2 regions of the Variovorax sp. CCNWLW225 genome follow, and region 1 is predicted to be linked to the other one. Evidence: predicted binding sites of a transcription regulator. Region 1 holds the regulator's gene; the other holds the start of a gene.

Region 1 (12,029 bases):
CGGTCGTGTTCGCTCATTGCGGTCGCGGACTTCTCGCGCTCCGCCGTCTTGCGATTGAAGGCTTCGTCGATGGGTGCGCGGAACGCGTCCCACAGCTTCTGTTCGTGGCGGCGGTCGAGCGGCACGCTCTGGGCCTCCGCCTGCCAGCGCTGCTGCAGCGCCTTGACGGCATCGATGCGCAGCATGGGCTGGGCGCCCAACTCGGCGGCCTCGGCGATCATGGCCTGGCGTCGTTCGATGCTGGCCTTTTGCGCCGTCTCGAAAGGTGCGCGCGCGGCGCCGAATGCTTCGTTCCACTGCGGCTGCAGCTCGGCGAAGACCTTCTCGCCCACGTGGCCGGCATCGCGCCAGCGGTCGGCAAACTGGTGCAGCGCGCGGTTGTGCGCCTTCAGGTCGGAGGGGGTGGCATGCTCGGCCGCCCAGGCCTTGACCTCTTCGATCAGCGCCACGCGGTGGGCGCGGTGCTCGGCCGCATCGGCGCGAACCTTTTCGAGCCAGGCTTCGACCACCTTGTGGGCTTCGTTGCAAGCTTCATCGAAACGCTTCCACAGCGCATGGTTGGGCACGCCGCCCTGGTCGGCCTGCTTCCACTGGTCGCGCAGCGACCGCAGCGTTTCCTGCATCTTGCGGCCGCCGAGAGCCTGGCCTTCGGGGCGCTTGAGCAGGCCTTCAGCCTTGGCAACGAGGTCTTCGCGCACCTTGTCGGCGCTCCAGCGCTGCCAGCCTTCGAGTTCGCCGGCCGCCACCAGCGCCGCATGCACGCGTGCTTCGAGCGGGGCATCGACAAGCTTGCCGTGTTCCTTCAGCACCGCGCGCAGCGCAGCGGCCGCACCGGCGCTGGCCTTGCCGTGACCTTCGGCGGTTTCCTGCTCGAGCTTGGCCAGGGCCGCTTGCACGGCATCTTGCGCGGCTGCGCGCACTGCAGGGTCGACCTTGGGTGCGGCCGGCTTGGCGGGCGCGGCCTTGGGCGCCACCACTTCACCGCGCGCCGCGCGCAGCTCGTCGGCCCACACGGGCACCGGCGGCAGGGGTGCCGCAGGGTCTGCAGCCGCGGCTTGCGCCTGGGCCAACGCCGCATGGAACGCATCGGACACGACCAGCAATTGGGCCTTCGACGATTCGAGCTGCGGGGCAAACCTCGCGTCCAGGCTGGTCCAGTTTGCATCGGCCGTGATGTCGGCAGCCTGTTGCTGCCAATGGGTCACGTCGGCACGCAGCGATTCTTCGGCGGCCTGGGCGTCCTGCCAGCCCTTGGTAGAGAGCACTTCGAAGCGCTGCGCGAGCAGCACGGCGGCTTCGCGGTGCACCTGGGCACGGTGCTGCAGGTCTTCGATGCCCTTCACGCGCTCGGCAAGTTGCACCTTGAAACCGGCCAGCGGCTCGCGCGAGAGCGGCGCGCCGGCCTTGGCGGCGTCGCGCTGCCAGGCGAGCGCATCGGCAATGTTGAGCTTGGACTGGCCCAGCAACGCCTCGGCCTTTTGCGCCCATTCGGCAGCAATGGCTTCCTGGCCCTTGGCCCGCTTGAGTTCGTCGAGCTTTTCGCGCAAGAGGCGCGCCGCGCCCTTGTCGCGGCCGCTCAGCTCCTTGAAGACTTCCTGCATCTGCTCGGGCGCGGGGTTGCCCGCGAGCCAGTCGCGGATGCGCGCGGCGCGCTCGCCCGAGGTTGGCGCGGTGAAGGCGCCGCCGGTGAGCGTGTCGAGGGCCTGGAGGTCGTGTGGCTTGGAAGAAGTAGAGGTCACTTGCGCGAGATCGTTGTCTGAAGAGAGAAAGCGAAGGCGCCGGCAAAGGCCGGCGCACATCGACATTTTCACCCAGTTGTGGCGGGCGGTTGAATTCCATGCCGGGACAGCAGCCAAATAGCTGCCGGAAGGCCCGGGCGGCGGCCTACATATATAGCGGGCCGGCGCAAAAAACCAAGTGCTCTTCTGCCCTACTTCATGGCCAGGTTGAGTTCGGCGCCCGGTTTCCAGTCGGCACCGCTTGCCTTGGTTTTCACGGCGCCAAGGAACAGGCGCTCGCTCGGAAGCTTTTGCGCCAGGAGGTAGTCGCGCACCACGGCGCCGCGCTCCACGGCCAGTTGCCGCATCGACTCTTCATCGACCGGAATGCTCGTGATCAGCAGGTTCTCCATTTCCTTCACCGGCAGGTCCTTGGCCAGCCCGACCATGTTGCGCGGCTTGGTGATGTCGGCGCGCTTGTACACGGCGGTCAGGAGTTCGGGGTATTCGGCATCGGTGACCGGCGGCACGTCGGTGCCCGCCTGGCCGCCACGCACGGCCGCACGCCGCTTCTCGGCCTGGGCCAGTTGGCGCAGGCGCTGGCGCTGGTAGGCATCGCGCTCCTGCTCGAGGCTGGAAGTGCCGACCACCGTCATCTGGAGGGTCGGACGCTCCGTCAAGGCCTTGGCGACCTTGTCCAGGCTTTCCTTGGCGCTCGCGCTGAGCACCGAACTGCCAGGTTCGAAGGTGACGGTACTCGATTCGCCGCTGCCCCCGCCGAGCCCACCGGTCAGCAGGCTGAACGGCGATGTCGCCGCCTTGACGATGAGGTTGACGATGGCCTTGAAGATCAGCGGGCCGATGCTGAACTGCGGATCGTTGAGCGAACCGCGCAGCGGCAGGTCGACGTCGATCACGCCGTTGCGGTCGGCCAGCAGAGCCACCGCCAGCCGCACTGGCAGGCTGTTGGGCGCGCCCTGCACTTCGTCGCCGAACTGCAGCTGGTTGAGCACCAGCTTGTTGGTGGCCGTGAGCTGGCCGTCGGCCGCAATCTTGTAGTTGACGTCCATGCTCATCTTGCCGCGCTCGATGCCATGGCCCGAATAGCGCACCGAATATGGCGACAGCGGCGCCAGATCGAGATCGCGCATCTTGGCCGTAATGTCGAGCTCGAGCGGCTTGGCCAGCGGATTGAGCTTGCCGGTGATTTCCAGCGCCGCCGTCTGCTGCGCCTTGCCGCGCAATTCCAGGTCCGCCAGCGCCGGGCGGCCGCTCTCGCCCTTCGGCGGATTCGACGAGAAGGAACTGAGCTTGCCGGTCAATTCGCTCAGGTCGGCCGAGTAGTTGGGCTTGACGAACAGGTCAGTGAAGTCGATGCGCCCGTTGACCAGGCTCATCGGGCCGAAGTTGATGACCGGCTTGGGCCCGGTGTCGGCTTCAGCCTGCGCCGTTGCAACAGGCGCCGAAGCCGGCCTGGCCGGCTCGGGGCTGCCGCCGACCATGGCTTCGGCCGACGCCGGGGCGCCGCCGGACTGCGGCAGGGGCGCCGTGGTGGTGCTGGTTCCGCCCAGGCTCCTGCGGGTCTTTGCCTCGGCACTGGTTGCCGCCGCGGCATTGCCTTCCGCCTCACCCTTCTTGGTCAGGTTCAGCAGGTTCAGCCGCCCGGTGGGGTCGACGATCACACGGGCAAAAAAGTCGGTCAGGGTGGTTTCGCGCACGTCCACCGCCGGCGGCGCGTTGGGCGCCATGCTCACCTGCAGGCCGCGCAGGCTCAGCGTCTTCCAGCTCAGCAGCTGGTTGGTGTTGCGGTCGAAACCGGGCGACTGGGTCAGCGAGATGCTGTTGGCGCGGAAATCGTCGAGCGCGGTGTCTCCGGCCAGCTTCAGCGTCATGCCGGCCGGTGCGCTTGCATAGCGCACGGTGCCGCGATAGCTCGCGAACGCGCGGCGGATGTCCACATTGAGGGCATCCGCGTAGTAGGCCTTGAAGGCATGGGCGGGAAACGACGCCACTTCGAGCCGGCCTTCGGCCGAAAGCGGCTTCAGCACCACATGGCCCTTGTAGTCGAAGCGGCCCGGCTCGGCCCGCCGCGAGCCGATGCGTCCTGAAATCTGCAGCGGCGACACCGTGCTGGTCTCGGGCGCGACCTTCTGCGCGTTCAGGTTGAGCGCCGTGATCTCGACCGCCACAGGCGTTGCGCTGGCCTTGTCCGCATATGAAAGCGTGCCGTTGTCGACCGCGAGCGTGCCGATGGTCAATGCCCACGGCTTGGTGTTGGCGCCCGGCGCTGCGGCCGCCGACCCGGCGCCCGCGGGCTTGGGCGCGGCCACCTTGGCCTCTGCCGCCGCGCCGCCGGCGGGCGTCTTCAACCAACGCTCGAACATCCAGCGCTTTTCGCTGTCGCGTTCTATATGTACCTTCGGGTTGGTGGCGGTGAACGAGGCCACGTTCAGCGTGTGCTTCGTCATGTCGACCTCGGCGTCGACCAGTTCGAAGCGGCCGACGCTCGCCAGGGCAGTCTTCGCCTGGGTGAGCGCCAGGTCGTCGGCGGCGAGGCGCCGGGCCTTGAACTTGAGATCGGGCTGGGCCCAGGCGATGTCGATCTGTCCGCTGAGCTTGCCGTCGAGCGTGGGCTCCAGGCTTTGCGCCAGATAAGGAGCCGCCAGCGACAGCGGCAGCGCCTCGACTTCGGTCTGTACGTCGGCCGCCTTGTCGGTGGCGTTGCCCTTGAACTTGAGCGTTGCGCCCGCTACGGCGGTGCTGCCGTTGAACTGGGCCGGCTTTTCCATGGGCCAGGTCACGCCGGTCACATCGAGGCCGAGCGCGCTCAGGTCGACCACCGCTGCAGGCTTGACCGTTTCGTCGCGCCAGCCGATGCGCCCGCCGCTGAGCGCGAGCTTGTCGACCTGGACCTTGAGCTTCGGTTTTTCAGGTGCCTTGCCGGCCGGAGCACTTGCCGCGGCAGCGGGAGCGGCGGCTACTTTTTCGGCAGCCCCGGTGGCCGGATCGGTGGCCAGCAGGTTGAGCTGGCCCTTCGCATCGCGGGCGACCGCAAGCTGCGGACTGGAGAGCGCAACTTCGCTCAGGTGGAATACCGATTCCAGCGGCCGCACGTCGGTCAGCGCCAGCTTGAGCGACTCGAACGCCAGCAAGTCGCGGCCCCGTGCATCGCCCAGCTTGGCGCCGCGGGCTTCGATGGTGCCGGTGATCTTCAGGCCGGGCGCGGGAGCCTGGGCAAAGTCGATCTTCAGGTCGGCGTCCAGGCTGCCGGCTTGCAGCTTCACCGGAAAGCCGCCGGGTATGTAGCCCAGGTACGGCACCAGGTCGAGCCCCTTGAACTGCACATGGGCGTCGGTCTTGCGGCTTTCGGCGAACGGCGTCGTGAGCGCAGCCGAGTCGAACTTGCTGCCGTTGAGGGTGAAGGCAAGCTTGGGCTCGGTGTTGATGTCGCGCTTGGAAGCCAGGTTGCTCAGGAACGGCACGTTCAGCACGAAGTCGCGCAATTCGTGCTTGCGCTTGACGGTCTGGTCGTCGAAATCGACGGCGCCGTTCTTGATGGATATGTTGTAGATAGCGAAGCGCGCGGGCTCGGCCTTGGGATCGGGCGGCGGCCCGGCCGCGAGCTTGGCCACGATGTCGTCGATGTCGTACTTGCCGTCGGCAAGGTGCGTGAGGAGGATGGCCGGCGACTCGACCGACACCGCATCGATCACGGGCGCCAGGCGCAAGAGCGACTGCAGCTCGGCATCGGCGTAGATTCGCTTGATGGCCACCTGGGGCCGGCTACCGTCGGCCGTGGCAATGCTCAGATCGTTCAGCGCGAGCTCGAGGGTCCAGGGCTTGAAGTCGATCTTGCCCACGGTAACCTGCCGGCCGAGCTTCTCGCTTGCGATCTTCTGGATCTGGCTCTTGGCGATGGGCGGAACAGCCAGCCACGCAATGGCCCACAAAGCCAGAAGAACCAACAAGGCGACGATCCCACGCCGCATCCATTTGTTTTGTTTGAGCGAAGCTACATCCATCGCGGGAGTGTGCCGCAAAGAGAAGCAAAGCCAGAAACAAGAAAGCCCGGCAATTCGACGAAAGTCTCATTACCGGGCTTGATGGCGGGCATAAGACCCATGCCATCGTTTCGCGCGACCGGAAGTCAATGGTTCCTGCCGTGCTGGCAGCAAGAGATTGCCGCCATGGATCCTCCATCGTTCGAGCCCTTGACTTGCACCTCGGGCTGCCGGATTTCGGAAAACCGCCTGAGAACTCAGGCGTGTTCAGATTAGGCGCCGCACGCCTGCATTGCAATGCCTGGCTCCAAGGGATTTCCCTCGTCCTTCGAATCAAAAAGTTGGATTTGTTTAAATATGTAATCACATAAGGAAATAGATTCTTATGCTTGACCGAGTATTTAGCCACGCTAGAATCCGCCTGCCCTTGGCCTGCCCCAGACCCAGCAGGGGCCCCTGAACCCGCTGCCGAACCCCCCCGGCTTGATCAGGTCGCCGCGCCCTCACCCTACACCTCCATGCGCGGAGCCTGATTCGTACCAATCAAGCGCCGCTGCCTTATCCGTCGCCCTCCGGGCGCTGCGATCAGGTGCCGCATAGAAAGGAAGAGCGATGAACAAGGCGTTTGATGCCACAGCCCGCGGGCTAAGGACCTTTGCGTCCGATGTGGCAGACGGCTTTTTTGAGATCACCCACAACGGGTTTGCACTGGTCGGCCTGGCTATTGTGTTTGCGGCTCTCGCCCTGGTGGCACGGCCCGATCTGCGCCAGACCGGCGAAGAGCAGCTCATGGGCTGGCTCCAGTCGCGCAAGCCCGCGCCCGAGCCCACCGACCTGGAGCCGACCGCGATTGTGCGCACCACGGCCGCGAGCCCCGGCGACCTGCCCAAGCAGCAGGCCGCGGTGGCCTACTGGCTCAGCAAGAAGTACCGTGTCGCGGCCGAGCCCCTCAGCGTGCTCGTCGCAGAGGCGTACCAATTGGGCAAGCGCACCAAGCTCGACCCGACGCTGATCCTGGCCATCATGGCGGTCGAATCGAGCTTCAACCCGTTCGCGCAGAGCCACGTGGGCGCGCAGGGCCTGATGCAGGTCATGACCCGCGTGCACGGCGACAAGTACGAAAGCGCCGGCGGCACGCTCACCGCTTTCGACCCCGTGACCAACATGCGCGTCGGCGTGAAAGTGCTGCAGGAATGCATCGCCCGCGCCGGTTCGCTCGAAGGCGGCCTGCGCTACTATGTGGGCGCAGCCAATCTCGACGACGACGGCGGCTATGCCAACAAGGTCCTCGCCGAGCACGAGCGGCTGCTGCAGGTGGCCAATGGCCGCAATCCTCCGACCACGACCGCGCCCTCGGCGCCCATCGTTCGCGCGCAGCCAATCCCCATCGCTGTACCGCCGAAGCCGGAGCAAGCGGCCGAGCCGGTGGTGGCCGATCCTCAAAAAGTCGCACTGCTTTCCGAGGTTTCCTGAGCCCCTGCCCCATGGGCAAAACCATGGGGTGAGCTACACTCCGTTCCGTACGCGACTGGCGATAGGCGCAGCACCTCCAAAGGTGCCACGCGCTGACGTGGAATACCACTGGGAAGCGTGCCGCCTGGCATCCATTCAGGCGTTCAGCCGTTCGCCTGGGCAGCCCTTGTTTGGTTGAAGAACAAGGACCTCGTCTTCAAAGGACTGCCATGTACCAACGCAATATCCTGGTCGAACAGACCGATCCCGAAATCTGGGCTGCCATCCAGGCCGAAAACGCGCGCCAGGAACACCACATCGAGCTCATCGCGAGCGAAAACTACGCCTCGCCGGCCGTCATGGCCGCGCAGGGCTCGCAGCTCACCAACAAATACGCCGAAGGCTATCCGGGCAAGCGCTACTACGGCGGCTGCGAGCATGTCGACGTGGCCGAGCAGCTGGCCATCGACCGCATCAAGCAGATCTTCGGCGCCGACGCCGCCAACGTGCAGCCGCATTGCGGCGCATCGGCCAACGAGGCCGTGATGCTGGCCTTCTTGAAGCCCGGCGACACCATCATGGGCATGAGCCTGGCCGAAGGCGGCCACCTCACGCACGGCATGCCCCTCAACATGAGCGGCAAGTGGTTCAACGTGGTGAGCTACGGCCTGGACGCCAACGAAACCATCGACTACGACGCGATGGAACGCAAGGCGCACGAGCACATGCCCAAGCTCATCATCGCCGGCGCCTCGGCCTATTCGCTGCGCATCGACTTCGAACGCTTCGCCAAGGTGGCCAAGGATGTGGGCGCGATCTTCATGGTCGACATTGCCCACTACGCAGGCCTGGTGGCTGCGGGCGTGTACCCCAACCCCGTGCCGCACGCCGACGTGGTGACCTCCACCACGCACAAGAGCCTGCGCGGCCCGCGCGGCGGCATCATCCTGATGAAGTCGCAGCACGAGAAAGCCATCAACAGCGCGATCTTCCCGGGCCTGCAAGGCGGTCCGCTGATGCACGTGATTGCCGCCAAGGCCGTCGCGTTCAAGGAAGCCATGACGCCCGAGTTCAAGGCCTATCAGCAGCAAGTGGTCAAGAACGCCCAGATCGTGGCCGACACCCTCACCGAGCGCGGCCTGCGCATCGTGAGCGGGCGCACCGAAAGCCACGTGATGCTGGTCGACCTGCGCTCCAAGGGCATTACCGGCAAGGAAGCCGAAGCCGTGCTGGGCGCCGCCCACATGACGATCAACAAGAACGCGATCCCCAACGACCCTGAAAAGCCGATGGTGACCAGCGGCGTGCGCATCGGCACCCCCGCCATGACGACGCGCGGCTTCAAGGACGAAGAAGCCCGCATCACGGCGAACCTGGTGGCCGACGTGCTCGAGAACCCGCGCGATGCGGCCAACATCGACGCAGTGCGCGCCAAGGTGCACGCGCTTACGAGCCGCTTCCCTGTCTACCGCTGATCGTCCGCAAGACCTGGCCGCATGAAATGCCCTTTTTGCGGTCATCTTGAAACGCAGGTCGTCGAGACCCGCGTTTCGGAGGACGCCGACTTCGTGCGAAGGCGCCGCCAGTGCAGCGCTTGCGACAAGCGCTTTACAACGTACGAGCGGCCGGACGTCAACTTTCCGGTCGTCGTGAAGAAGGACGGCAGCCGCGCCGACTTCGACTCGACCAAGGTGCGCGCCTCGATGATGCTGGCGCTGCGCAAGCGGCCGGTGAGCATCGAGCAGATCGACAACGCGCTGCTGCGCATCGAGCAGAAGCTGCTGGCCAGCGGCCTGCGCGAAATCGATTCGACCAAGGTCGGCGAGCTCGTCATGCGCGAGCTCAAGAAGCTCGACAAGGTGGCCTACGTGCGCTTTGCCTCGGTGTACCGCAGCTTCGAGGACGTGGACGAGTTCAGGCAGCTGTTGCGGGACATTTGAGCAAGAGGCGTCGAGGCAAGCCCCCGGCGCGCTCTCACTACCTCCCGCTGCCGCAAGCGCCGCTTCCGCACTCACCCCGGACATCCGGATTGCAGACCCTGGCGCGGCCCGACGCCGACACCACAATCGAAGCCCTGCGGCCCGACTCGGCCTTCAGCGTGAGGCATCCGGCGCCGAAGCCCGTGCCGCCCGCCCGGCGCGAGAAGCCATTGCTGTCGTAGTCCAGCCCGCGCACGAATCCATCTCCAAGTGCCGCGTCGACGCTCACGCCGCTCGGAAGCTTTTCGAACTTGCGCAGCGTGTGCATTGCGCCTTCGGGTCCTGCCTGCACGGCCCAGCCGCTCGACCAGTCGCTTCCCTGGAGCGCGCCCACATGGACCTTTTGCGAACGCTGAATGGCCTCGGTGCGGGCCAGGTTCAGCGCGGCCACGAAACCGCTCGAAGCAGCGGCAAGCCGCTGGTTGAGCAGCAGCTCGCGAAACGAGGGAACGGCGATCGAACCCAGGATTGCCATGATGGCCACCACGGCCATCAGCTCGACGAGGGTGAAGCCGCCCGACGCGACACTCGCCCCCATCGACCATCGCCAGCCGTGTCTCATTGCCAGCACCTGGCCCCCGCTGCGCCATTGCAGCCCTTGTCTCCCATGCTGTCGATCCAGAGCGCTCCGACCTCGGGATCGGCGTAGTCCGGTTTCGGGGTTGCCGTGAGCCTGACGCAGCGCTCGATGGTGCCCTGCCCCTCGCAATTGCCGCTCTCGACGAGGTACTTGCCGCCCGCACCTCCCTCGCCGGATCCGCCTTCGTAGCGCTTGTACTGCCCGGCCATGGTGTACTGCCGCTCTTGCTGCTGCATCTGCTGCATCAGGGCCGAGCGCGCTTCGGTGCGCCAGCCCTTGCGCATGAAGTCCAGGTACGACGGATAGGAGATGGCGGCCAGGATGGCGAGGATCGCGACCGCTATCATCAATTCGATGAGCGTGAAGCCATGAATGCGTCTGGCGGTGCCGTTTGCCGGCTTTGCGGCCTTCATGGCTTTGCTCCCTGAAAATCGACGATCTGGCGCCAGTTCAAGCGCCCGGCCACCTGCGAAACCTGACCGCCTTCCACCGGCTGCACGGTTGAAACGCCGGCCCCGCCAGGGCCGCCTCCAGAACCGGCGTTGATCACCGAAAGCTTCTTCGTTGCCGAACGGCGGCCAAACGCATCGGGTGAGGCAGAGGCCCCTTCGCCAAGCGCAACGAGCAAAGGCGACGACAACAAACCCACCGTTGAAGGCACGCAGGTCCCACCCGTCGAAAGCCCTGTCATTGCATTGACCGCGCAGCTGCGGCCGCCACCATTTACTCCGCAGGCATCGCCATTCGGTATCAGCGTGTTGAAGAACAGATAGCCGTCGCTGAGCGCCAGCCGGGTCACCTGCCGCTCGCCAGAATCGAGTGACCCGGGAAGATCGAAATACCAGCCGCGGCGGCTCGCCACGCTTCGGCTGCCCGTGCCATAGACGAAGGGCTCGCCCACGATGGCCGGCAACGGCTGGCCGGCGGCGGCGGCCGCGGTGCGCGGCTGAAGCTGCGTGCGCGTTTCGTGCGCGGGGATGGCTGTGCCGGAGTCGTACACGCCGTAGAGCGTTTGCACCGCATGGCTGGCGCTGCCGATGTCTTCGGGGCTCATGAACTTGCCGGTGCCGAACAGAACGACGGCGCCGCCGTTCGGCCCAGCCCCCACTTCCGGCGCCACGGTGATGGGTTGTCGCTTTGCGCCCGCTCCGGGCGACATCGCGACTATGAGCGGCTGCCCCTTCAAGCCGAGTGCGTTGTCCTCGTTCCATGGCGCACGGCCGGTGAAGTCGAACTTCCACAGGTTGCCTTGCGTGTCGCCGGCGTACAGCCAGCGCACCGATCCATCCGCGGCTGCGTAGTCGCCCGGAGTGCCGAGGGCATTCACAATCGTTTTGTCCGCCGGAGCCGGCAACACGATCTTGTGATAGTTGACACCGCGCTTCCAAGCGGCGCCGGCGGCCTTGTCGAGCGAGAGCAGGAACAGCGCCCCGCGCCTCTCCGGATTGGCGTTGTTGAAGCCCGAGGGAACCACGGCGAACCAGGCATGGGCCGCGGCCCCGGAGCGCGTGGGCGCGGAGAGGCGGAACTTCAAGATCCGCGGCGCCTGAAGCACGTGGCCCATGTCCTCATCGTCGAGCCCCGTGAACTCCCACAGTGCCTTGTCCGCAGAAAACGCACCGGGATCGGAAACATCGAGCGCGAAGACACCGGTGGCTCCAGCACCCATTCCGGAAACCAGCACAGTCTTCCAGCTGCCATCAGCCATCCTGGCTTCCGTTGCGGCGGGGGATCCATCGACATAGGATTGATGCACATGGTCTGGCGAGCTGTAGCCCCCGAGCTTCGGCAACACCGCGCGTGGCACGTAGGCGAAGAGCTCGCTTCCCGTGGCGGCCGAGAACGCGTGCAGCATGCCGTCGTTGGCGCCGACATACACCGCCGGCGGCCGCGCTCTGTTCGCTTCGAGAAACCGGCCATAGCCGGCATCCTGCAAGTGCGGGCCCGGCGCGCCCACGAACAGCGGGTTCGAATTGGCAACATCGCCCATGACCGAGTCACGCACGCGGAACATTCCACCCGGTGCCGACAGTTCCTTGCGGCGGTCCCCGCGCAGATAGGCCACGCGGTCGGCGCCCAATGCATCGGATGCCGACGGCGTCGCATAGGGCATGGAGTTCAAATGGCCTCTCGCCACGTTGTCGAGCGACTCCCAGCGAAAAGGCGTGCCTCTGCTGGCCGACGAAAGGGTGAAGATGTTCCTGTCCGAGGGATCGCGTGCAACACGTACCGGCTGAGCCGATGCGTTGCCGGTCAACAGGGCTCCCGCGTCCCATGCGGGCTCATCGGCCTGGCGCAC
Region 2 (12,029 bases), on a different contig from region 1:
CGCCTGGTCGATCCACTTCTGGCGACGCGAGGCGGCTTCGACGAGCCACGTGGTTTCCACTTCGAACGCGGTGGCGTAGAGCGCCTTCACGTCTTGCGGCACGCGGTCGATCGGGCGCAGCGAACCGTCGAAGTGCTTCAGGTCCATCACCATCACGTCGTCCCACAGGCCCAGGCGCTTGAGGTCGCGCACCAGGTAGTGGTTGATCACGGTGAACTCGCCCGACAGGTTCGACTTGACCGAGAGGTTGCCGAAGCACGGCTCGATGGAGGCATCGACGCCGATGATGTTCGAGATGGTCGCAGTCGGGGCGATGGCCACGCAGTTGGAGTTGCGCATGCCGTCGGCCTTGATCTTCTGGCGCAGCGCATCCCAATCGAGGGTGGCCGAGCGGTCGACCTCGACATAGCCGCCGCGTGCTTTTTCAAGCAGGTCGAGCGTGTCGATCGGCAGGATGCCCTTGTCCCACAGCGAGCCCTTGTAGCTCGAGTACTTGCCGCGTTCCTTGGCCAGCTCGGTCGAGGCCCAGTAGGCGTGGTAGCAGATGGCTTCCATCGACTCGTCGGCAAACTGCACGGCTTCTTGCGAGGCGTAGGGAATGCGCAGTTCGTACAGCGCGTCCTGGAAGCCCATCAGGCCCAGGCCGACCGGGCGGTGGCGCAGGTTCGAGTCGCGCGCCTTCTTCACGGCGTAGTAGTTGATGTCGATCACGTTGTCGAGCATGCGCATCGCGGTCGAGATCGTCTTCTTGAGCTTTTCCTGGTCGACCTTGCCGTCCTTCAGGTGCTGCAGCAGGTTCACGGAACCCAGGTTGCACACGGCGGTTTCGGTGTCGCTGGTGTTCAGCGTGATTTCGGTGCACAGGTTCGACGAGTGAACCACGCCGGCGTGCTGCTGCGGCGAGCGCACGTTGCAGGCGTCCTTGAACGTGATCCAGGGATGGCCGGTCTCGAACAGCATCGTCAGCATCTTGCGCCACAGGTCCGACGCCTGGATGGTGCGGGCGGGCTTGATCTCGCCGCGCGCGGCCTTTTCTTCGTAGGCGACATACGCCTTCTCGAAGTCGGCGCCGAACAGGTCGTGCAGGTCGGGCACGTTGGACGGCGAGAACAGCGTCCAGGTGCCCTTTTCCATCACGCGGCGCATGAAGAGGTCGGGAATCCAGTTGGCCGTGTTCATGTCGTGCGTGCGGCGGCGGTCGTCGCCGGTGTTCTTGCGCAGTTCCAGGAACTCCTCGATGTCGAGGTGCCAGGTTTCAAGGTACGTGCAGACCGCGCCCTTGCGCTTGCCGCCCTGGTTCACCGCCACGGCCGTGTCGTTCACCACCTTGAGGAACGGCACCACGCCCTGCGATTCGCCGTTGGTGCCCTTGATGTGGCTGCCCAGCGCGCGCACGCGGGTCCAGTCGTTGCCCAGGCCGCCTGCAAACTTGGAGAGCAGGGCGTTTTCCTTGATCGACTCGTAGATGCCGTCCAGGTCGTCGGGCACGGTGGTCAGGTAGCAGCTGGAAAGCTGCGAGCGCAGCGTGCCGGCGTTGAAGAGCGTGGGCGTGCTCGACATGAAGTCGAACGACGACAGCACTTCGTAGAACTCGATGGCGCGGGCTTCGCGGTCGATTTCGTTCAGCGAGAGGCCCATGGCCACGCGCATGAAGAAAGCCTGCGGCAGTTCGATGCGCGACTTGCGCACGTGCAGGAAGTAGCGGTCGTACAGCGTTTGCAGGCCGAGGTAGTCGAACTGGTTGTCGCGCTCGGCCTTGAGCGCCGCGCCCAGGCGGGGCAGGTCGTACTGCAGCAGCTTTTCGTCGAGCAGTTCGTTCTCGACGCCCTTCTTGATGAACTGCGGGAAGTAGTCGGCGTAGGTCTGCGCGCGTTCGGCGGGCATGACTTCGCGGCCGATGATTTCCTTGAAGATCGTGTGCAGCAGCAGGCGGGCGGTCGCGAAGGTGTAGTCGGGGTCCTTCTCGATGAGCGTGCGGGCGGCCAGGATCGAGGCCTTGTACACCTCGTCGAGCGGCACGCCGTCGTACAGGTTGCGCATCGTCTCGGCGACGATCGGCGCGGCGCTGATGCCGTCGCCCAGGCCTTCGCAAGCCGATTCGATCAGGCCCTTGAGTTCATTCAGGTCGAGCGCCACGCGCTCGCCGCGGTCCAGCACGTGGAGCAGCGGCGCAGCCGGCGTTTCCTGCGTGCCTTGCTTGGAGCGCTCTTGCGTGCGGCGTTCGCGGTACAGCACATAGGCGCGCGCAATTTCGTGGTGGCCGCCGCGCATCAGGCCGAGCTCGACCTGGTCTTGCACGTCTTCGATGTGGAAGGTGCCGCCGCCCGGACGCGAACGGACCATGGCGCGGATCACGCCTTGCGTGAGGGCGTCGACCGTTTCGCGCACGCTGGCCGAAGCCGCGCCCTGGGTGCCGTGCACCGCCAGGAAGGCTTTCATCATCGCGATGGCGATCTTGTTGGGTTCGAAGGGAACCACGGCGCCGTTGCGACGGATGATCTGGTAGTGCGCGAGGTTCTGACCGGTGGGCGAGCCAGCAGTGTCTCGTTGCTGCTGCGGCGTCGAGGGAACGGCACGCGGGGTCGATGGGGTGTTCAGGGCTGTTTGCATTCGCTTCCTCTCGGTGTGGCAATTCTTGTTGGGTGGCAATGCCTTGGCGGGGCATTGCGCCGGTGCGTGATGACCGGACGGAAGACACTATATCTAGGGTGCGAAGCGTCTACAACCACTAGATGTAGTGTTTTTTGAGATATTCAACACAGTGGCGTATTTGTTTGGGCGCGGCACTCGGCCAGCGATGCCCCATGAATACTGGCCTATGGTCGCGCAACCCGCGCGGGCTGTGGCTTGCAAGCGGATTTGGGCCTGCAAGGCGCATGGTTGCTGGAGGCGCGCTCCAAATTTTAGAGATTGCTGCGGCGCAAGAACGCCGCATCGCATACCGCCGACCGATTAAAAAAATTAGAGCGGCAGCACCTGTTCGGGGAACATCCGCGGACTCCAGCCGAGCTGGCCGCGCAGCAATTGCCAATCGAAGCCCGCGCCCGGATCCTGTTTGCGGCCCGGCGCAATGTGCTCGTGGCCCGCGATGAACGCGATGGCGTAGTGCTGCGCAATCGCCGCGCAAAGGCTGGCCAGCGTTTCGTATTGGGCCTCGTCGAAGGGCTGGCCTTCCAGGCCTTCGAGCTCGATGCCGATCGAATCGTCGTTGCAGTTTTCGCGGCCACGCCAGGACGAGACGCCGGCATGCCAGGCGCGATCGTCGCAGCTCACGAACTGCCAGAGTTCGCCGTTGCGCCGCACATAAAAGTGCGAGGAAACCTGCAGGCCGCGAATGGATTGGAAGTAAGGGTGCGCGTCCCAGTCGAGCTGGTTCGCGAAGAGCTGCTGCACCGCATCGCCGCCATATTCGCCGGGCGGCAGGCTGATGGAATGCAGCACGATCAGGTCGGTCTGCGCGCCTGCCGGTCGCGGGCCGAAATTCGGCGAGTGCAACGCCTTTGCAAAGCGGTACCAGCCGGCGCGCCAGAGGCCGTCGCCACCGCTCGCGTTGGCCGCTGATGCTTCAATCGTCGGCATTGCTCGCGGTACCTTCGTCGCCGTTGGGCGTGGTGATGCCCAGGCGCGCGATGCGATAGCGGATCTGGCGCAGGCTCATGCCGAGCCGCGCGGCTGCGGCGGTGCGGTTGAAGCCGCTTTCATGCAGAGCACGCACCAGAATTTCGCGCTCCTGCTGGTCGAGATAAGCCTGCAGGTCGGACGGCAAGGGCGGCGGTGCGGTCTTAGGTTCAACGAAGGCGGCCGCGGGTGCTGCAGCGGCGGGCGGTTCGCCGTCGTCCGGCGGCGGAGAAAACGAGGGCGCCGAAGCCGCAAGCCCCGCGACGGCGGGCTGTCCACCGCCCATCAGGTCCAGGTGCAGTTCGTCGCCGTCGTTGAGCGCCACGGCGCGGTGCAGCAGGTTTTCGAGTTCGCGCACATTGCCGTGCAGCGGATGCTGCGCGAGACGGTGCAGCAGGTCGCCGGAAAGATGCGGCACCGGCAGTCCGCCGTCGTGCGCAATGCGCGCGAGCAAAGCGGCGCACAGGGCCGGCAGGTCTTCGCGCCGGTCGCGCAGTGCGGGCACCGCAATCTCGATCACGTTGAGCCGGTAGAACAGGTCCTGGCGGAAGCGGCCGGCGTTGACCTCGGCATGCAGGTCCTTGTGGGTGGCGCTCACGATGCGTACGTCGACCGCGTCTTCCTGCGTGGAACCGATGGAGCGCACGCTGCGCTCCTGGATCGCGCGCAGCAGCTTGGACTGCATTGCCAGCGGCAGGTCGCCGATTTCGTCGAGGAACAACGTGCCGCCCCGCGCGGCCTGGAAGTAGCCGTCGCGGTCTTGCGACGAGCCGGTGTACGAGCCCTTGCGTGCGCCGAAGAATTCGGCCTCGAGCAGGTTCTCCGGAATGGCGCCGCAGTTGACCGCAACGAACGGGCCGTCGCTGCGCTGGCTGCAGGCGTGCACGGCGCGCGCCACCAACTCCTTGCCGGTGCCCGATTCGCCGCGCACCAGCACGGGCGCCATGCCGCGCGCCACTTTGGCGATGCGCGACTTGACCAGGCGCATCGGCTCCGAGTTGCCCACCAGCCGCTCGAGCGCCGCAATGCCGCTGCCTGTCACGCCGGGCGTGTCGCCGGCACGTTCGCCTTGTGCCGCCGGCACCGCTTTAGTGGCCTTGGCGGGCGCGGCCTGCTGCGCCTGCACGGCGGAGGCAACGACGGCGCGGAACTGCTTCAGGTCGACAGGTTTGGTCAGGTAGTCGAATGCGCCGGCTTTCAGCGCCTCGACCGCGTTCTCGGCGGAACCGTAGGCCGTCATCACCACGCAGCGCTCGGTGCGCTGGTCCTTCTGGATGCGGTGGATGATTTCCATGCCCTGGCCGTCGGGCAGCCGCATGTCGGTGATCACCGCATCGAATTGCCCGGCCTCCAGGTGCTCCCATGCTTCCGAAACGCTGCCCGCGGCTTCCACGCGGTAGCCCTCGCGAAGCAGCGTGAGTTCGTACAGCGTGCGCAGGTCGGGCTCGTCGTCGATGACCAGGATGTTGGCCGGGCGCTGCAGGGAAGGGGGATTGGGAGTGCTCACGGCGCTATTGTGTCAGCCGGTTTTCGCTGGGAGCGAAGCTGACGAAGAATTCGTTGCCTTCGGGTCCGCCCGCCACAAGCGCCCGGCGCTCGTAGCCGATGGTGGCGCCATGGCGTCGGCACAGCTCGCGGCACAAGAACAGGCCGAGTCCGCTGGAGCGGCTTTCGGAAGAGAAAAACGGCTCGAACAAATGGCGCTGCACCGCCGGCTCCAGCGGCGCGCCGTCGCTCCACACCTGCAGGCTCGGCCGGCCTGAGCTTCCGCGCTGCGTGGTGGTGACGACCTGGATCGAGCCCTCGCGCTTGCCGGCGTAGCGCGCCGCGTTGTCCAGCAGGTTCACCAGCAGCCGGCGCAGGTGCTCGACGTCGAAGCGCACCTCGCTGTCGGCGGCATCGAGCGTGATGAGAACGCCCGGGCGCTGCGTCTGGCGTACCCATTCTTCGGCGAGGGCGCGCACGGCGGGGTCGAGCGCGACCTGCTCGCCGAGCGAAAGAACGCGCTGCTGGCGCGCACGCGAAACGTCGAGCACGTCGTCCACGATGCGTGCGAGACGCTGGGCGTTGTGCTGCACCATGCTGGTCAGCTTTCGGTGCGCGGGATCGGTGAGGTCTTCGTTGAGCAGCGCGCTGGCCTGTGTGATGGCGGCCAGCGGATTGCGGATTTCATGCGCCACTGCAGCCGACATGCGGCCCATTGCCGCCAGCTTCTCGGTGCGGATGCGGGCCTCGAGTTCGCGCAGGTCTTGAAGGAACATCACGCACAGGCTGTCCACGCGCTGGTCGCTGGTGGGCGTGAGCCGCGTGCGCACCCGCACTTCGCGTGCCGCGCCGCGCGCTTGCGCCACCGGAATTTCTTCGGATTGCGGCGCCCGGCGCGCAAAGGTCTGGCGCGCCAGCGCGGCCAGCGCATGCCAAGCGGGCTGCGTGTGCAGCGCAAAGGGCAGGGGGAGCTTGGCCAGGCCTTGGCCGAGGATGGCATCGGCGGCCGGATTGGCCGCGTGCACCAGGCCTTCGGCGTCGATCACCAGCACGCCTTCACTCAGCGTTTCGATCACCAGGTCGTTCACCTGCGCCTGCATTTGCGCACTGCTGCGGTTGCGCTCGGCGGTGGCTTCTTCTCGTGCGAGCCGGCGTGCGAGCTCGTGCGCCAGCAGCGCCACTACGAAAAGCCCGGTGCCCGTGAGCGCCGCCTGCACGAAGCGGGTGGACGAGTCGCCGGGCTGCTGGAGCCAGTGCCAGCCCGCGTCCGCCAGCAACAGCAGCGTGACAGTGGCCGTGGTGCCCAGACCCACGGTCACGGTTCCGAGCACCGCGCTCATGAGCACCGGCAGTGCGAACAGCGGCGTGTAGTTGATGTTGCCGCCTTGCAGCACCTGGAGCGCGGTGAAGGTGCCCAGGTCGATGCCGATGGTGACGAACCAGAGCGCCGCAAAGCCCCGGATCGGCGGCGTGAAATGCGCGTAGCGCGCACCCAGCCAGGTCGCCGCCAGGTAGCCCGCCGAAAGCGCAATGGCCAACGGCTGCATCGTCTGGCCGAGTGCGAAGGAAACGCCCTGCAACAGCACGAGCACCAGCGCCACGAAGCAGCGCGCCGCCATGAAACCGCGCCACAGCCGCAGCAGCGCGGCGCTTTCGCTGCGGCCCGGTTCGAGCACGTCCCAGTCGGTGACGGCTTCGCCGCGCGACCAGAGAGACGAGCTCATGGAGGCGGCACCCGTTCAGCCGCGCTCGGCGGCCTCACGGTGCGCAGCGCTGCAGTAGACCGCGTCGCCCGGGCCGCCGAGCGCATCGCTTGCAGGCAGGTGCAAGCCGCAATGCGCGCAGCGCAGCATGGCCTTGGGCGCGGCCGGTGCGGCGGGCTGGCGCTGGGCGCGGGCTGCCTTTTCGCGCTGCGCGTCGCGCATTTCTTCGCGGCGGTTCTTGCGCCAGAGCCAGATTGCCACCCAGAGCACCGCGAGAACGAGCAGGTATTTCATGCCGTACCGCGCGCCAGCACCACTTCGAGCACAAAACGCGAACCCACATAGGCCAGCAGCAGCAAGGCGGAGCCGGCATACAGCACGCGGCGCGCGGTGCGGCCGCGCCAGCCGAAGCGCGCGCGCCCCACCAGCAGCACGGCAAAGCTCATCCACGCCAGCACCGAGAACACTGTCTTGTGGTCCCACTTCCAGGCGCGCACCGTGGCTCCGTACAGCGTTTCGCTGAACAGCAGGCCCGCCAGCAGCGTGGCGGAAAGCAGAACGAACCCCGCCGTGACGAAGCGGAAGGTGAGCCGTTCGAGCGTGAGCAGCGGCACCCCGGCCTGCGGCTCGGTGGCAAGGCGAATCTGCTTTTCAGCCCGCGTGATCAACCAGGCATGCACCACCGCGGCGCCGAACAATCCATACGAGGCAATGCCCAGTGCCAGGTGCAGCGGTAGCCAGGGCGATGCCGAAACGTGCAGCGGCGTGCCGGGAAACAGAACGGCCAGCACCACCGCGGCCGCGCCTAGCCAGGCCAGCGCCCGCCGAACTTTCAGTTGCGGGTACATGCGGCTTTCGACCGCGTAGACGGTAAGCACCAGCCATGCCGTGACGGAGAGCGCCGGCGCAAAGCCGAAGCGCGGCTGGCTGCCGATCAGGCCGTGGGCCAGCACCGCGGCATGCAGCAGCCATGCGAGCCCCAGGGCCCACTGGGTGGCTTTTCGGCTCAGGCGGGCGCCCGCGGCGGCGGCAAATCCGTAGGCAGCCGCGGTGGCGATGCCCAGCGCCACGGCAAGTGGGGAGGGGATCGCTAAAATCATTGCAGGAGTGTAATAGGCTCGCCGCCAGTCTTCGCGCGCATCGTGGCGCATCGCCAACCCGCTGCCGGGGGCAACACCTGCGGTTCGGCAAAGCCGGTCCGGCGGTGTTTCGCGAATGGGCGCAAGCGGCCGACACTCACATCAGTTACGACTTCCCAATGACCCGCCGCGGCGGGCAGCAAGGCATTTCTTCCATGGCCACCGCCCTCTCAGAAAAGTTCTCCCGCCTCGTCAAGACGATGAGCGGCCAGGCGCGCATTACCGAAAGCAACGTGCAGGACATGCTGCGCGAAGTGCGCATGGCGCTGCTCGAGGCCGACGTGGCGCTGCCCGTGGTGCGCGACTTCGTCGCCCGCGTGAAGGAAAAGTCACTTGGCCAGGAAGTGCTGGGTTCGCTCAAGCCGGGCCAGGCGCTGGTCGGCATCGTCAACCGCGAACTCGCCGCCACCATGGGCGAGGGCGTGTCCGACATCAACCTTGCGGCCCAGCCGCCGGCGGTGATCCTGATGGCCGGCCTGCAGGGCGCGGGCAAGACCACCACCACCGCCAAGCTGGCCAAGCACCTGATCGAAAAGCGCAAGAAAAAGGTGCTGACCGTGTCGGGCGACGTCTACCGGCCCGCCGCCATCGAGCAGCTCAAGATGGTCACCAAGCAGGCCGGTGCCGAATGGTTCCCGAGCACGCCGGACCAGAAGCCGCTCGACATTGCACGCGCCGCGCTCGACCACGCCAAGCGCCACTTCTTCGATGTGCTGCTGGTCGACACGGCCGGCCGCCTGGCGATCGACGAAGTGCTGATGACCGAAATCAAGCAGCTGCACGGAGCGCTCGATCCGGTCGAAACGCTGTTCGTGGTCGATGCGATGCAGGGCCAGGACGCGATCAACACCGCCAAGGCCTTCAAGGACGCGCTGCCGCTCACCGGCATCATCCTGACCAAGACCGACGGCGATTCGCGCGGCGGGGCGGCGCTGTCGGTGCGCCAGGTCACGGGCGTGCCGATCAAGTTTGCCGGCACGAGCGAGAAGATCGACGGCCTGGAGGTGTTCGACGCCGAGCGCCATGCCGGCCGCATCCTGGGCATGGGCGACATCGTTGCGCTGGTCGAGCAGGTCACGGCCGGCGTCGACGTGGCGGCGGCGCAGAAGCTCGCGGCCAAGGTCAAGAGCGGCGCGGGCTTCGACCTGAACGACTTTCTCGGCCAGCTGCAGCAGATGAAGCAGATGGGCGGCCTCTCCAGCCTGATGGACAAGCTGCCGCAGCAGATGGCCGCCAAGGCCACCGAGGCCGACATGACCCGCGCCGAGCGCGACATCCGCCGCAAGGAAGGAATCATCCAGAGCATGACGCCGCTGGAGCGCCGCAAGCCCGAACTGCTCAAGGCCACCCGCAAGCGCCGCATCGCGGCCGGCGCCGGCGTGCAGGTTCAGGAAGTGAACCGCCTGCTCAACGAGTTCGAGCAGATGCAGGGCATGATGAAGAAGATGAAGGGCGGCGGCCTCATGAAGATGATGAAGAAGATGGGCGGCATGAAAGGCATGGGCGGAATGGGTGGCCCGGGCGGTCCCAAGCTCCCGTTCTGAGCCCCACGCATATATATAGGTAGACAGAAGCCCGCCGAAGGATGCTCCGGCGGGCTTCGTCGTTTCAGGTCTGCACGTCGTAGACCGTCGCGTGCGCCTCCACGGGCGCCGGCAGCTCCCAGCGATGCAGCATCCGCTCGATGCCCGCGTTCGATAACGTGGTGTCGCGCTCGCGGTTGCGGCGCATCAGCTCGGGATGCGGCACCTCCAGGTACACCAGCTCGATCCGGGCGTGATACGCCCAGAGCAGGTCCAGCGTCTTGGTGCGCATCTGCTGGCTCAGGTGCGTGGCATTCCAGACGAAGCGCTCCTGCTTGCGCAGCAGCGCCTTGGCCCCATCGACCGCATGGTGCGCGGCCAGCCCGTCGTTCTCGCCGTGCTTCAACCCCAGTTCGGCACGCGCATCGTCGAATGACACCACCGGCCAGCCCTTGCGATGCTGCGCCACCCAATGGTTCTTGCCACTCGCGGGCAGGCCGCACATCACCGTGACCTGCGAACCCGCAGCCTGGAACAACGGGTAGTCGGGACTGGTGTCCGCGCCACGGAAGTAGGCCAGGCGCGTGTGTGCATCGGCCATTTGGCGAGAGCCTTCCCAGCAGCCTTCTTCCCGGGCCAATTCCTCGAAAAGCGCGATGTCGGCCATGCTGTCTGCGCGCTTCTCGCAGTGGCGCCCGAGCATGTCGCAGCGCGCCACGCAGCACAGGTCGGGCAGGCTCAATTCCCACGAGAGCTTGTGCACCAGCCACTCGGGCCGCACCCCCTTGCGCGAGGCAAAGGCATGGAACGGCAACTGGTGCACCGCGATGATCCGGCACACGGCTTCGCGCAGCGCGAACGGCACGCGGGCCTTCCACATCAGCACGCGCACATCGACCGAGCCGCGGCGCGAATGGCCCGGCTGGCCGATACGGCCGCTGGCTTCGTCGATCACGGTGGTGTCCGGCTTGGCGATGTCGTGCAGCAGGCAGGCCATGAACAGCACGAAACGGCCGTCGGCGCCGGCACGCTGGTAGTGCGGATCCTGCATCAGCGCGTCCAGCACCATGCGCGTGTGGATGCCGACGTTGCCTTCGGCGTGGTAGTACGGGTCTTGCGGCGTCTCTTCAAGGCGCAGCAGGGCCGGCAGCAGTTCGCAGCACTCGGCCCAGTCGTAGCCCTGCGGAGGCGTCGGCACCAGTGCGCGCAAGTCGTCGTAGGTCATCGCGGCCTCCCTGTTGTTGTCAGTTCTGCGGGGTCGCGGAACGTGCGTAGCCCCAGGTCTTTCCAGCCCACTTGCGGCGTCGGCGCGTAGAGGTCGACACCTGGCGCGAGCTGGTTGGGCAGCACGGGCCGGCGGCTGTGGTGCGAGCCCGAGTCGAGGATGGTCTGCACGAAATCAGGCCGCACCCACTTGTAGCGGCCGGTCACCTCGCCCTGCGACTCGGTCTTGAGGTACAGGCCCTCAGCCAAGTCGGACAGGTCGGTTTGCTGCCGCACGAGCTCGAGCGGCTGGCCTTCCTGCATCACGGCCTGTTCGAAGGCCACTTTCCAGCCGGCGCTGCGCGCGAGCGATGGCCGCACGAGCGAGCGCAGTGCCTTCGCCTGGTGCGGCATCTCGCCTTCGTAGAGCACGGGTACCGAAAGTACCGGGCTGCCGTCGAGCAATGCGTGCCGTGCGGGTGTCGACAGGAAGCACTGCGCTTGGCGATCGTAGAGGTCGAACTCCAGAAAGAACGCGGGCAGCCGGTCGTACCAGCAGCTGTGCTTTGCAAAGCACCACTCGCCGTACATCACATAGCGGTCCTCGAGCCGCTCGAGCAGCGTCGGCTCGTGGGCGGCGGCCCAGTGCTTGAACAGGTTGAACTGGCGCTCGCTGGCGCCGCCCGCGAGATAGTGGCCGCGCGATTGCAGCAGCAGCTCGCCCCCAGAGGTGAACGACACGGCTGCATTGGCGCCATCGAGCTTTTCCTCGATGACCACACGCTGGCCCTGCAGCGCGGACAACGGTGTCTGGCCATCGTCGGTGTCGCCGGCCTGCAAGCGCGAGCCTTCCAGATGCGCAGTACGCGGGTACTTGAGCAGTGGAACGGATGAAAGAGAAGAGAGAGGGAACACGTTGTTCTCCAGATGCAAATCAGGAAGAACCGACAACGTGCGGGAGCGAAGCTGGAAGAGAGATCGACTCGGCGGCCGAAGCGGGCCGTGCCTGGTCAGTGAGGGAACGCAGCTAGGCGCCCGACATGACCAGCGAGTGGTGTTGTCGGCGTCAGAGGGTGGTGACGGCGAATCGGGGCACTTGGCGCTCCAGGGGATCGAGGGATCCGTGGGTTGAAAAAGGAAGGCGCGATTCTAGCCACGCACCATAAAAAAAGCCGACCCTGAGGCCGGCTTTTTTTGGGGCTGTGTCTTCAGCGCATCAGGCTGTGGCCAGCGCCGCGGGACGCGCAAGGCGCACCGCATGCATCCAGGCGCGGCGCAGCACGGCCGGCGAACGCGATTCCTCGGGAATCAGCAGGAAGCCGCGATCGCGCAGCGACGTGCCCAGTGCGATCTGGCTG

Evidence for each region. The regulator NrdR, encoded in region 1, represses ribonucleotide reductase genes. The targets are predictions, from matches to a motif close to CACNANATNTNGTG.
Region 2: the regulator NrdR is predicted to act here: its motif matches at 2,727-2,740, upstream of V9L20_RS16140 (ribonucleoside-diphosphate reductase subunit alpha).

What each region holds. Positions count from the first base shown of each region.
Region 1 is NZ_JBBCBV010000022.1:18,879-30,907, forward strand. Features, by position in the region: gene V9L20_RS24130 (DUF349 domain-containing protein) at 1-1,799, opposite strand, end outside; gene V9L20_RS24135 (DUF748 domain-containing protein) at 1,931-5,740, opposite strand; gene V9L20_RS24140 (lytic transglycosylase domain-containing protein) at 6,332-7,192, shown strand; ZMP/ZTP riboswitch at 7,234-7,360, shown strand; gene glyA (serine hydroxymethyltransferase) at 7,402-8,646, shown strand; gene nrdR (transcriptional regulator NrdR) at 8,668-9,111, shown strand; gene V9L20_RS24155 (GspH/FimT family pseudopilin) at 9,149-9,712, opposite strand; gene V9L20_RS24160 (type IV pilin protein) at 9,709-10,143, opposite strand; gene V9L20_RS24165 (pilus assembly protein) at 10,140-12,029, opposite strand, start outside.
Region 2 is NZ_JBBCBV010000009.1:17,075-29,103, reverse strand. Features, by position in the region: gene V9L20_RS16140 (ribonucleoside-diphosphate reductase subunit alpha) at 1-2,610, opposite strand, end outside; gene ampD (1,6-anhydro-N-acetylmuramyl-L-alanine amidase AmpD) at 2,962-3,579, opposite strand; gene V9L20_RS16130 (sigma-54-dependent transcriptional regulator) at 3,566-5,125, opposite strand; gene V9L20_RS16125 (two-component system sensor histidine kinase NtrB) at 5,130-6,827, opposite strand; gene V9L20_RS16120 (PP0621 family protein) at 6,843-7,100, opposite strand; gene V9L20_RS16115 (cytochrome C assembly family protein) at 7,097-7,906, opposite strand; gene ffh (signal recognition particle protein) at 8,101-9,489, shown strand; gene V9L20_RS16105 (AAA family ATPase) at 9,554-10,693, opposite strand; gene V9L20_RS16100 (RNA ligase family protein) at 10,690-11,586, opposite strand; gene mdoH (glucans biosynthesis glucosyltransferase MdoH) at 11,888-12,029, opposite strand, start outside.